2 linked regions of the Hahella sp. HNIBRBA332 genome follow. The protein of the gene in region 1 interacts with the protein of each later gene in a pairwise test. Links are inferred from orthologs where the notes say so. Each region holds a gene or a part of one and is shown in the gene's direction. Other genes may lie near its edges.

Evidence for each region. The genes of interacting proteins can lie anywhere in the genome.
Region 2: the proteins of cysK (region 1) and cysE interact in binary tests that used the Escherichia coli proteins (3 or more experiments, as listed by UniProt). The link is inferred for Hahella sp. HNIBRBA332 from one-to-one orthologs.

What each region holds. Positions count from the first base shown.
Region 1 is NZ_CP132203.1:3,065,914-3,070,714, forward strand. What follows is about bases 869-3,724. They hold cysK (cysteine synthase A), read left to right. Parts: upstream 869-1,741; coding sequence 1,742-2,707; downstream 2,708-3,724. Other genes in these bases: O5O45_RS13560 (AAA family ATPase), read right to left, coding at 869-1,578; O5O45_RS13570 (class II glutamine amidotransferase), read right to left, coding at 2,816-3,619; O5O45_RS13575 (vWA domain-containing protein), read right to left, coding at 3,633-3,724. Outside these bases: O5O45_RS13555 (vWA domain-containing protein), read right to left, coding at 1-681; more of O5O45_RS13560, read right to left, coding at 736-868; more of O5O45_RS13575, read right to left, coding at 3,725-4,801.
Region 2 is NZ_CP132203.1:3,464,799-3,469,731, reverse strand. Bases 835-3,822 are described here. They hold cysE (serine O-acetyltransferase), read left to right. Parts: upstream 835-1,941; coding sequence 1,942-2,703; downstream 2,704-3,822. Other genes in these bases: O5O45_RS15350 (IscS subfamily cysteine desulfurase), read left to right, coding at 3,336-3,822; iscR (Fe-S cluster assembly transcriptional regulator IscR), read left to right, coding at 2,782-3,261; trmJ (tRNA (cytosine(32)/uridine(32)-2'-O)-methyltransferase TrmJ), read left to right, coding at 1,156-1,929; O5O45_RS15370 (inositol monophosphatase family protein), read right to left, coding at 835-937. In the rest of the region: protein translocase subunit SecF, read left to right, coding at 1-11; more of O5O45_RS15370, read right to left, coding at 140-834; more of O5O45_RS15350, read left to right, coding at 3,823-4,517; ndk (nucleoside-diphosphate kinase), read left to right, coding at 4,766-4,933.

The sequences.
Region 1 (4,801 bases):
CTCCGGCACCATCTTGATATCCAGGTATCCGGCGTTATTGGCGGTGCTGCGGATGGTATCCGGCATATCCAACTCTTCCGCCGCGCCCTGACGGGCGAATTTGCGAAGACGACGCAACGCCACCTTGATATTGCGGATGCCAAGAGTGATGGAATCGTCCAGATCCTTATACGTGCGCTGCTCCCAAACCTTCACCGCACGGCGGTTGCGGGAGCCGTTTTGCCCGATGCGGATACCTTCCGGGTTATAGCCGTTCGCCCCGAATGGCGACGTGCCGCCAGTCCCGATCCATTTATTGCCGCCCTGATGACGCTCTTTCTGCTCCTCAAGGCGCTTTTTAAACGCCTCAATCAACTCTTCCAAGCCTCCCAGGGATTCAATCTTGGCCTTTTCCTCATCGGTGAGCTGTTTTTCAAATTCCGCCCGTAGCCAATCCTCGGGGATCAGCGCCTCCAACACAGCATTCAGATCTTCCAGCCCTTTGAAGTAGACGCCGAAAGCCTGGTCAAACTTGTCGTAGTGCTTCTCATCCTTCACCAGACAGGCGCGGCTCAGGTAATAAAAGTCGTCCATATCCGCAAACGCCAGCCCCTGTTGCAGAGCCTCCAGCAGGTCGAGCAGCTCCCGTAAGGACGCCGGCACCTTGTTCTTGCGCAGCGTCAGGAAGAAATCAATCAACATATAAGTGTCCTCCTTTGCTCACAGACGCAGTATTGCGTCCGCTCATTGCTGCGATCAGCCTTTTCTGCGCGTCATGAACGCCAGTTTCTGCAATAGGTGGACATCCTGCTCGTTCTTCACCAGAGCGCCGTACAGGGGAGGTATGGCCTGACTGGGATCGTGGTTGCGCAACACGTCCTCGGGAAGATTGTCCGCCATTAGCAGCTTGAGCCAGTCGATCAACTCCGATGTCGACGGCTTTTTCTTCAATCCAGGCACTTTGCGCACATCGAAAAAAACATCCAGTGCATCCTTCACTAGCGAGCGCTGGATGCCTGGGTAGTGGACGTCGATGATCGACTCCATGGTGTCTTTGTCGGGAAAGTTGATGTAGTGGAAGAAGCAGCGTCGCAGGAAAGCGTCAGGCAACTCTTTCTCGTTATTGCTGGTGATGATGACAATAGGACGGGTGGTCGCGCGGATTCGCTCCTGGGTCTCGTAAACGTAGAACTCCATTTTATCCAGCTCCAACAACAGGTCGTTGGGGAACTCAATGTCCGCTTTATCAATCTCATCAATCAACAGCACCGCCTGCTGTTCGGATTCAAACGCCTCCCACAGCTTGCCTTTTTTTATGTAATTGCGAATGTCGTGAACGCGGTCGTCTCCCAGCTGGGAGTCGCGCAGGCGCGAAACCGCGTCATATTCGTAAAGTCCTTGCTGGGCCTTGGTGGTGGACTTGATGTGCCACTGAATCAAAGGCGCGCCCAGGGCCTCCGCCAGCTCTTCCGCCAGCATGGTCTTGCCCGTACCCGGTTCGCCTTTGATGAGAAGCGGTCGCTGTAATCGAATGGCGGCGTTGACCGCCAATTGCAGGTCGTCAGTGGCGACATAGTTCTTGGTGCCGGAAAACTTCATGTGTAAAACCTTGTATGTTGTGTGAATGCGTCATTATTAGAGGAGTTATAAGCGGATATATTACCCGAAAACATTCAAATATTTCATGCCAGCCGCTAAGCTATCCCTCACGCTCGTATTGTTGTGGCCGGGGAAATCTACTTAATCTGCAAGGAGATAAATAATGAACGTCTACGAAGACAACTCCATGTCCATCGGCAACACGCCGTTGGTGAAGCTGAATCGCGTCACCAAAGGCAACGTGTTCGCCAAAATTGAAGGCCGTAACCCGGCCTACTCCGTAAAATGCCGTATCGGCGCAAACATGGTATGGGATGCGGAGAAATCCGGTCGCCTCAAACCTGGCATGACCCTGGTTGAACCCACCAGCGGCAACACCGGTATCGCTCTCGCCTTCGTCGCCGCCGCACGGGGATATAAACTGATTCTGACCATGCCCGCCACCATGAGCCTGGAGCGTCGCAAGGCGATGAAAGCGCTGGGCGCGGAGATTGTACTGACCGAAGGGCCCAAGGGTATGAAAGGCGCCATTGAGAAAGCGTCGGAAATCGTTTCTCAGGACCCGCAACAACACTTGATGCTGCAACAGTTCGATAACCCCGCCAACCCGGAAATCCATGAAAAGACCACCGGCCCTGAAATCTGGCGGGACCTGGAAGGCGCAATCGATGTCCTGGTCGCTGGCGTCGGCACCGGCGGCACCATTACCGGCGTCTCTCGCTACATCAAAAACACCATGGGCAAAAACATTACATCCGTGGCCGTCGAGCCCACCGCCTCTCCTGTGATCACTCAAACCATCAAAGGCCAGGAATTGCAGCCCGCCCCTCACAAAATTCAGGGTATCGGCGCAGGTTTCGTACCGCAAAACCTGGATCTGGACATGGTGGATCTGGTTGAGCAAGTCACCAACGAAGAGGCTATCGAAATGGCTCACCGCCTGATGCGGGAAGAAGGCATCCTCTGCGGCATCTCCTGCGGCGCAGCGGCGGCTGTTGCAGTCCGTTTGGCGGAGCGTGACGAATTCAAGGACAAGAATATCGTGGTTATCCTACCGGACAGCGCGGAGCGCTATCTGTCCACCGCCTTGTTCGACAACTTTTTTACTGAAGCGGAAAACGTGCAGTAGTTAGAAATTAGAGTTTAGAAGTTAGAAGTTAGAAGTTAGACAACGCCGGCCCTCGCGCCGGCGTTTCAGCTTTTGCTGGCGGGATTCACCTTCAGTGAGACACCGCGTCTAGGTTTCAGCAAGCTTAACCGCCCCTTCTTCATACCATCTGGCGGCGACTTCGCCATCTCTAAAAGCGATTAACTCCCCAGGGCGCATTTGTCGCCATTCTTCATCGACGGTCAACGGCTCCGTGACGATCATGGTGACTTTGTCGGTGGGATTGGTGTGCTCTTCGAAGTTCACCCGGATCTCACCATCTTCCAAAGAGGCGCAGCCAAAGGGCGCCTGACGAGTGATCCAGTACAATTTGGTGGAGCAGTACGCGAACAAATACTCCGAGTTGGTGAAAAGCATGTTGAACACGCCTCTCGACGTCAGCTCCAGACAATTCTCATACAGCCTTCCCCCTAAGCACTCCAGACTGGCGAAGTCATTACAACCGCTGGCGACATCCTCCAGCAACCAGCAAAACGCGTGCTCGCTGTCGGTTTCTCCCACCGGACGAAAACGCCCCAGAGGCAGGTCCTGGTAGGATTTCAGTTGGCCATTATGCGCGAAACACCAATAGTAACCGCCCAGTTCGCGAATGAAGGGATGGGTGTTTTCCAGACTGATGTCGCCGACGTTGGCTTGTCGGATGTGGCTGATGACCGTGCGGCTTTTAATGGGATACTGGCTGATAAACCGAGCGATTTCCGAGGTGGCGCTGGGATTGGGATCACGGAACTCACGCAGCCCCTTACCTTCATAAAAGGCGATGCCCCAGCCGTCTTTATGCGGCCCGGTCTGACCACCGCGAAACATCAGACCGGTCCAGGAAAAACAAATATCCGTCGGCGCATTCGCGCTCATTCCAAGAAGTTGGCACATGATCAGAAGTTAACTACTTTTTGTCTTCGTCTTCCGATCCGGCGGGGAGGTCATCGGTATCGGATATATCAAAATCTTCCAGGTTAAACTCATCATCCATGTCTCTGGCTTTCTCGTTGGAAGCCAGAATCTCGTCCGCCAGCGCTTCCGCGTCCGTATCTTCAGCGTCCGTATCTTCAGCGTCGGGTGAACTCATGGGCGGCTCATCTTCCTCCTCTTTTTTCGGTTCCGGTTCCGCTTCCTCCTCCATGCCGAATTCCATATCGTCCGCCTCATTCATCATAGAGGGTTCTTCTGCGACATCAATAGGCTGTTCCAGCTGCTCTATCTCATCTTCCAGATCATGACCGGATTCTTCCAGGGAGGGAACTTCATCAGAGTTATCCAGCCTGGAGGTCTCCACGGGCTCACGAACTTCCTTTTCGATGCGGCGTTTGCGGTATATCCAATAACTGGCCCCCGCCGCCAGCAACAGTATGGTGGCGCTGCTGGCTGCGATGATAATCCACAACATGGCGTTGGAGCTTCCCTCCTCCGTCGCGGCGTCCTGCTGCTCCGTCGCTGCTTGATCCTGCATTTCCGGCGTAATGGGCGGCGCGATGGCATCTTCTTCAGGCTGCTTCGATGGCTCTGGCGCCTTGACGGCTTCCTGCACCAGGGTTTCATTCATTTGTTCCACGCTGCTGTCGTTCACCAGTGAACGGTATTCGTTCGGCGACGCCTCCTGGCGTGGGAACTCGGCCATGACGCTGTCAGGCTCGAAACGGAAGGCGGAGCCGGAATGGGTTTCCCCCTCCACTCTCAACATGACTTCATACACGCCATCGCCCCGGGTAGCGTCGACTTCCAACTCCCAGCGCCCTGTTTCCTGGGTAAACGGAATGGATTTAATCAGGTTGCCGCCATCCGGTCCTTTGATCTTGGCGATAATAGAGGTCTTCGCTTCACTGATATTTGGACTAAGGGGACTGATGACAATTTTGTAGCGGGTATCCGCCCCAGCGCCGGTGGCTTCAAGATCCACCGCCATTGGCGCGTTCAATGTGATCAGCTGCCGCGACTGCCGCTTGAACGTGCGGCCGTCGGCCTGCACCAGCACTTCGTACTTGCCGATCTGTTTGAGCTTGGTAATGCTTTCACGAAATACGCCGTCGGATGGAGGTGAGCCTTCTTTGGAAATCC
Region 2 (4,933 bases), 400 kb from region 1 along the record:
ATCGCCCCTGAGGCGTTTTTCTACTTGGCGTAGGCTGTCAACTCTATTCGGGACGGGTCACAGCCAAATAAAAAGCCGGTCAAGTGACCGGCTTTTTTGTGCTGGCTCTTTGGTATGTCGAAGAGCGCTTTAGATAGGATTACTTCAGTAGTTCAGCCAGTTTGTGGGCCTTTTGAGAGACAGGCTTGAGCATCTTGGGGCTGCAGCAGATAAGAGAGCGGCTTCTATCGTTCAGCGGATTGCCGCGAACGTCGCTGTGCAGAGCGCCCGCTTCCTTGACTATAAGCAGTCCCGCCACCGTTTCAAGTGGGTTGATGTTGTTCAATATAACGACGTCGACTTTTCCTGCGGCCAGATAAGCCAAGTCCTGTGGAATGCAGTGGGCGCTTCTTACGCCGAAGCAGCTTTTGTCTAATTCTGCGTAAGCTTCCAGTAATGCTGCAGGTTCTTCTCTTTTTCCAATGCCTTCCAGAATATTGGTGGATAGCATGGAAAGCTCCAGGTCTTTTGTACCTGAGACTCGGATGCGTTTGCCGTTCAATGAGGCTCCGCCGCCCCGGCTTGCTGTGTATTCATCGCCGGTTACGGGGAAAATAATGATAGCGTGTTCGGTCTGATCATTCTTTTTGCAGACCAGTGAAAAACACCAATCGGATAGGCCGCGTACGAGGCTGGCGGTGTTGTGTACAGGCATGATGTGCCAGCTGACGCCTTTCGGGTTGCCTTTCAGGTCGCCTTTTTTGTTGATTTGGTGTGTGGGGTAGGCCCGTTGCAGGGCGCGGGACAGATTGTCGTAGAAAGCGGCGTCAACACGGGCAATGACTCTCTTTAGCTTTTCCGGATCGGTAAAAGACAACTCTTCACGCTCAAGAATCATGTTGATCTGCTCATTGGACGAGCGAATTGCGCGCAAGGCAATATTAATCATTGGCTGCATGGTTTGATCACTACTTTGTAAAGAACGGTTTTAAAAAGGGCGCTAATAATAGCAACTCCGTCGTGTAAACACACCCAGAAATCTACTTACGGATTAAATTATAGGAAAGGTCGCAGGGCGCGCCAGAAAGCGGAGTTATAGCGACGTTTTGGTCTTAGTGGGGGGAGGCATTTGCATACAATTCTGCTACCATTGCGCACTTTTAAAAAGGTGTGAAAATGCTGGAAAACATCCGTATTGTGCTGGTCAACACCTCTCATCCCGGTAATATCGGCGCTACTGCGCGCGTGATGAAAAACATGCGGCTGTCTCGATTAGTGCTGGTGGAGCCAGACCGATTTCCAGATGATGATGCAGTAAGTCGTGCATCCGGAGCTTTAGATGTATTGGATGGCGCTCAAGTGGTTGCGAGTTTGGATGAGGCTATTGCTGGCTGTGTATTAGTGGTGGGAACCAGCGCAAGAGGTCGGAGTATTCCCTGGCCGGTGAGAAATCCTCGGGATCTGGCGGATGATGTACACGATCATGTCGCGGCGACCGAGGGCGATGTGGCGATTGTATTTGGGCGCGAAGAGCGAGGTCTCACCAATGAAGAGTTGCAGCGCTGTCACTTGCATGTACATATCCCTTCAAATCCAGACTATTCGTCCTTGAATGTTGCGATGGCGGCGCAAGTGATTTGTTACGAGCTGCACATGAGGTGGCTGCTTGAAAACGAAGAGAATCAGTCATATATCCAGAGATTGGACGGCCCAGGTGATGCCGGGTGGGATGTTGAGGCCGCGACGGCGGACGAAGTCGAGCGTTATCTGGCTCATTTGGAGCAGACACTGATCGATATCGACTTTCATGATCCGGAAAATCCCAGGCAATTGATGTCGCGACTACGTCGGCTGTATCAACGTGCGCGTTTGGATAAGATGGAAATCAACATTCTGCGAGGCATCCTAAGGTCTACGCAGAAAATAGCGGGAACTTGGCAAAAGAATTAATCGGGGCGAATCATGTTAGCACAGTTAAAAGAGGACATAAGAAGTGTCTTTCACCGGGACCCGGCGGCCAGAAACGCCTTTGAGGTGCTGACTTGCTACCCCGGTCTGCATGCGTTGCTGGCGCACCGCATTAGTCACTGGTTGTGGAGAAAGGGGTTGAAGTGGTTGGCGCGCTTTCTCTCCACATTCAGTCGGTGGATGACTGGGATCGAAATACATCCGGGTGCGAAAATCGGTCGCCGCTTCTTTATTGATCATGGTATGGGAGTAGTGATTGGGGAGACGGCCGAGATTGGCGACGACGTTACCTTGTACCAGGGGGTAACCCTTGGAGGAACCAGTTGGAATGCAGGCAAACGTCATCCAACGTTGGGAAATGGCGTGGTCGTCGGCGCTGGCGCCAAGATCTTGGGGCCGTTCACAGTAGGGGATAACTCGAAAGTGGGCTCTAATGCCGTGGTAACTAAGGAAGTGCCGCCTAACGCGACAGTGGTCGGCATTCCGGGGCGAGTGATTGTCAAGAAAACAGAGCCGGAAGCGGATCGCCGCAAAGCCATGGAAGAGAAAATGGGCTTTGACGCCTATGGGTTGAGCGAAGAGATGCCTGATCCGGTGGCGCGCTCCATTCGTGCGATGTTGGATCATATGCAGGCGGTAGATGATCGTCTGGAGTCCATGTGCAAGTGCCTGCACAAGTTGGATGTGGAATATCGCAATGGCGAACTGCCTCCTCTGAAGAGCGAGGACTTTGAGTGTGTCCGCGAAGATAAGTAGCTTGACGACATAATCCGTAATACTTGATCAGTTTGCAGGGTCATTTCATAATGCCCTAAATTAATTAGGGGTTTGATCATGCGCTTGACCACCAAAGGCCGCTATGCGGTGACCGCCATGCTGGATTTGGCGCTGCACGGTGATAGCGGTCCTGTTAGTCTGGCGGATATCTCGGCGCGTCAGGGCATCTCGCTTTCATATCTTGAGCAATTGTTCGCCAAATTAAGGCGTAATCGTCTGGTGTCCAGTGTCAGAGGGCCCGGCGGTGGTTATAAGTTGGCGCGTCCACTCGGTGAGACGGCGGTAGCTGACATTATTGAAGCGGTTAACGAATCTATTGATGCGACGAGATGTGGGCGAAAAGGGGACTGTCAGGGCGGTGAAATCTGTCTAACCCACCACTTGTGGCAGGATCTCAGTGAGCGTATTCACGATTACCTCAGTAGTATCAGCCTGGAGGAGTTGGTCTCCAGTCGGGCTGTGCAAGAAATTGCTGAGAGGCAGGCTGAAAGAAAACGAGCGGGCGAAACAGGTATTTCTTTGGTCGATATCGGCTAACCTGGTTTCTCTCGCGTCATTGGTGATGCAGGCGCGGGGAGCGCTGAAGTACTTGGATATGGATAATTGAAATAATGAAGAAACCTATATATCTCGACTATGCCGCCACTACGCCGGTGGACCCCAGAGTCGCTGAGGCGATGAGCAATTGCTTGACGTTGGATGGCGTCTTCGCCAACCCGGCGTCCCGTTCGCATATTTACGGCTGGCGTGCAGAAGAGATGGTGGAAAAAGGGCGTCGCCAAGTGGCGGACCTGATTGGCGCCGATCCTCGGGAGATTGTTTGGACTTCTGGTGCGACAGAAGCGGATAACCTCGCTATTAAAGGCGTGGCGAGTCGTTACGCTGAAAAAGGCCGCCATATCATTACCAGCGCCATAGAGCACAAGGCTGTGCTGGATCCCTGCGCCTATCTGGAAAAGCAGGGTTACGACGTGACTTATCTGAAACCGGGCAAAGATGGCGTCGTCAGTCCGCAGTCAGTTAAGGATGCATTGCGTGACGACACTATTCTCGTTTCCCTGATGCACGCCAATAACGAACTGGGTAGTGTTAACGATATTCAGGCAATTGGTGAGCTGTTGCGTGGGCATCAAGCTTTTTTTCATGTGGATGCGGCGCAGTCCGTGGGCAAGTTGGTTGTCGATATGAAAACCATGCCTGTCGACCTGTTGTCTTGCTGTGCGCATAAAATATACGGGCCTAAAGGTATAGGAGCGCTCTACGTTCGAAGAAATCCATTTGTCGGCGTGGATGCTCAGATCCATGGTGGCGGCCATGAGCGGGGCATGCGTTCCGGTACGCTGCCAACTCACCAAATTGTTGGCATGGGCGTCGCTTTTGAGTTGGCTGGGCAAAGCCTGATGGGAGAGGCTGAGCGACTGGCGGGGTTGCGTGACAGATTGTGGCGAGCGCTCTCTGTATTGCCGGAAATCCACCTGAACGGCTCGGATTCCCAAAGGCTGCCGGGCACATTGAATATCAGTTTCGGATATGTCGATGGCGAGTCGCTGTTGATGGCGATGCGAGATCTTGCGGTTTCAACAGGTTCTGCTTGCACGTCCGCTTCGCTTGAGCCCTCTTATGTGTTGAGGGGAGTTGGCGTGCCGGATGAGTTGGCGCTCAGTTCCCTACGTATCTCTATGGGGCGTTTTACTCAAGAAGAAGATGTTGATGTCGCCGCGGATGTCATTATTACTGCAGTGAATAAATTGCGTGAATTATCTCCTGCGTGGAAGGCCAAGCTGGGCGGTTAACGCCACAGACCTTAATCGAGAGCGCTTTCTTGGCTCTTGTTAACAAAATTTAAATATGCGCCTGATGCAATTTCAGACTGAAAGTATCTGGCGTCCGTTATCGCGAATGCCGCTCATTTGACACTTGTGTCACTGAAGCCTTTTTCGTGCTAGGAGCGGAGTGTAACTTTCCCCGGAACATGCGTATAATCGCCTGTTCAGAATATAAACCTAAAGTTGTTATAACCCTGATTTTGGAGAGCATATCGATGGCCGTAGAACGTACGCTATCAATCATCAAGCCTGACGCAGTGGCTAAAAATGTAATCGGCGAAATCTATTCGCGTTTTGAGAAGGCCGGTCTGCGTATTGTGGCTGCAAAAATGCTGCACCTGTCGCAAGAGCAGGCTGAAGGCTTTTATGCTGAACACAAAGAG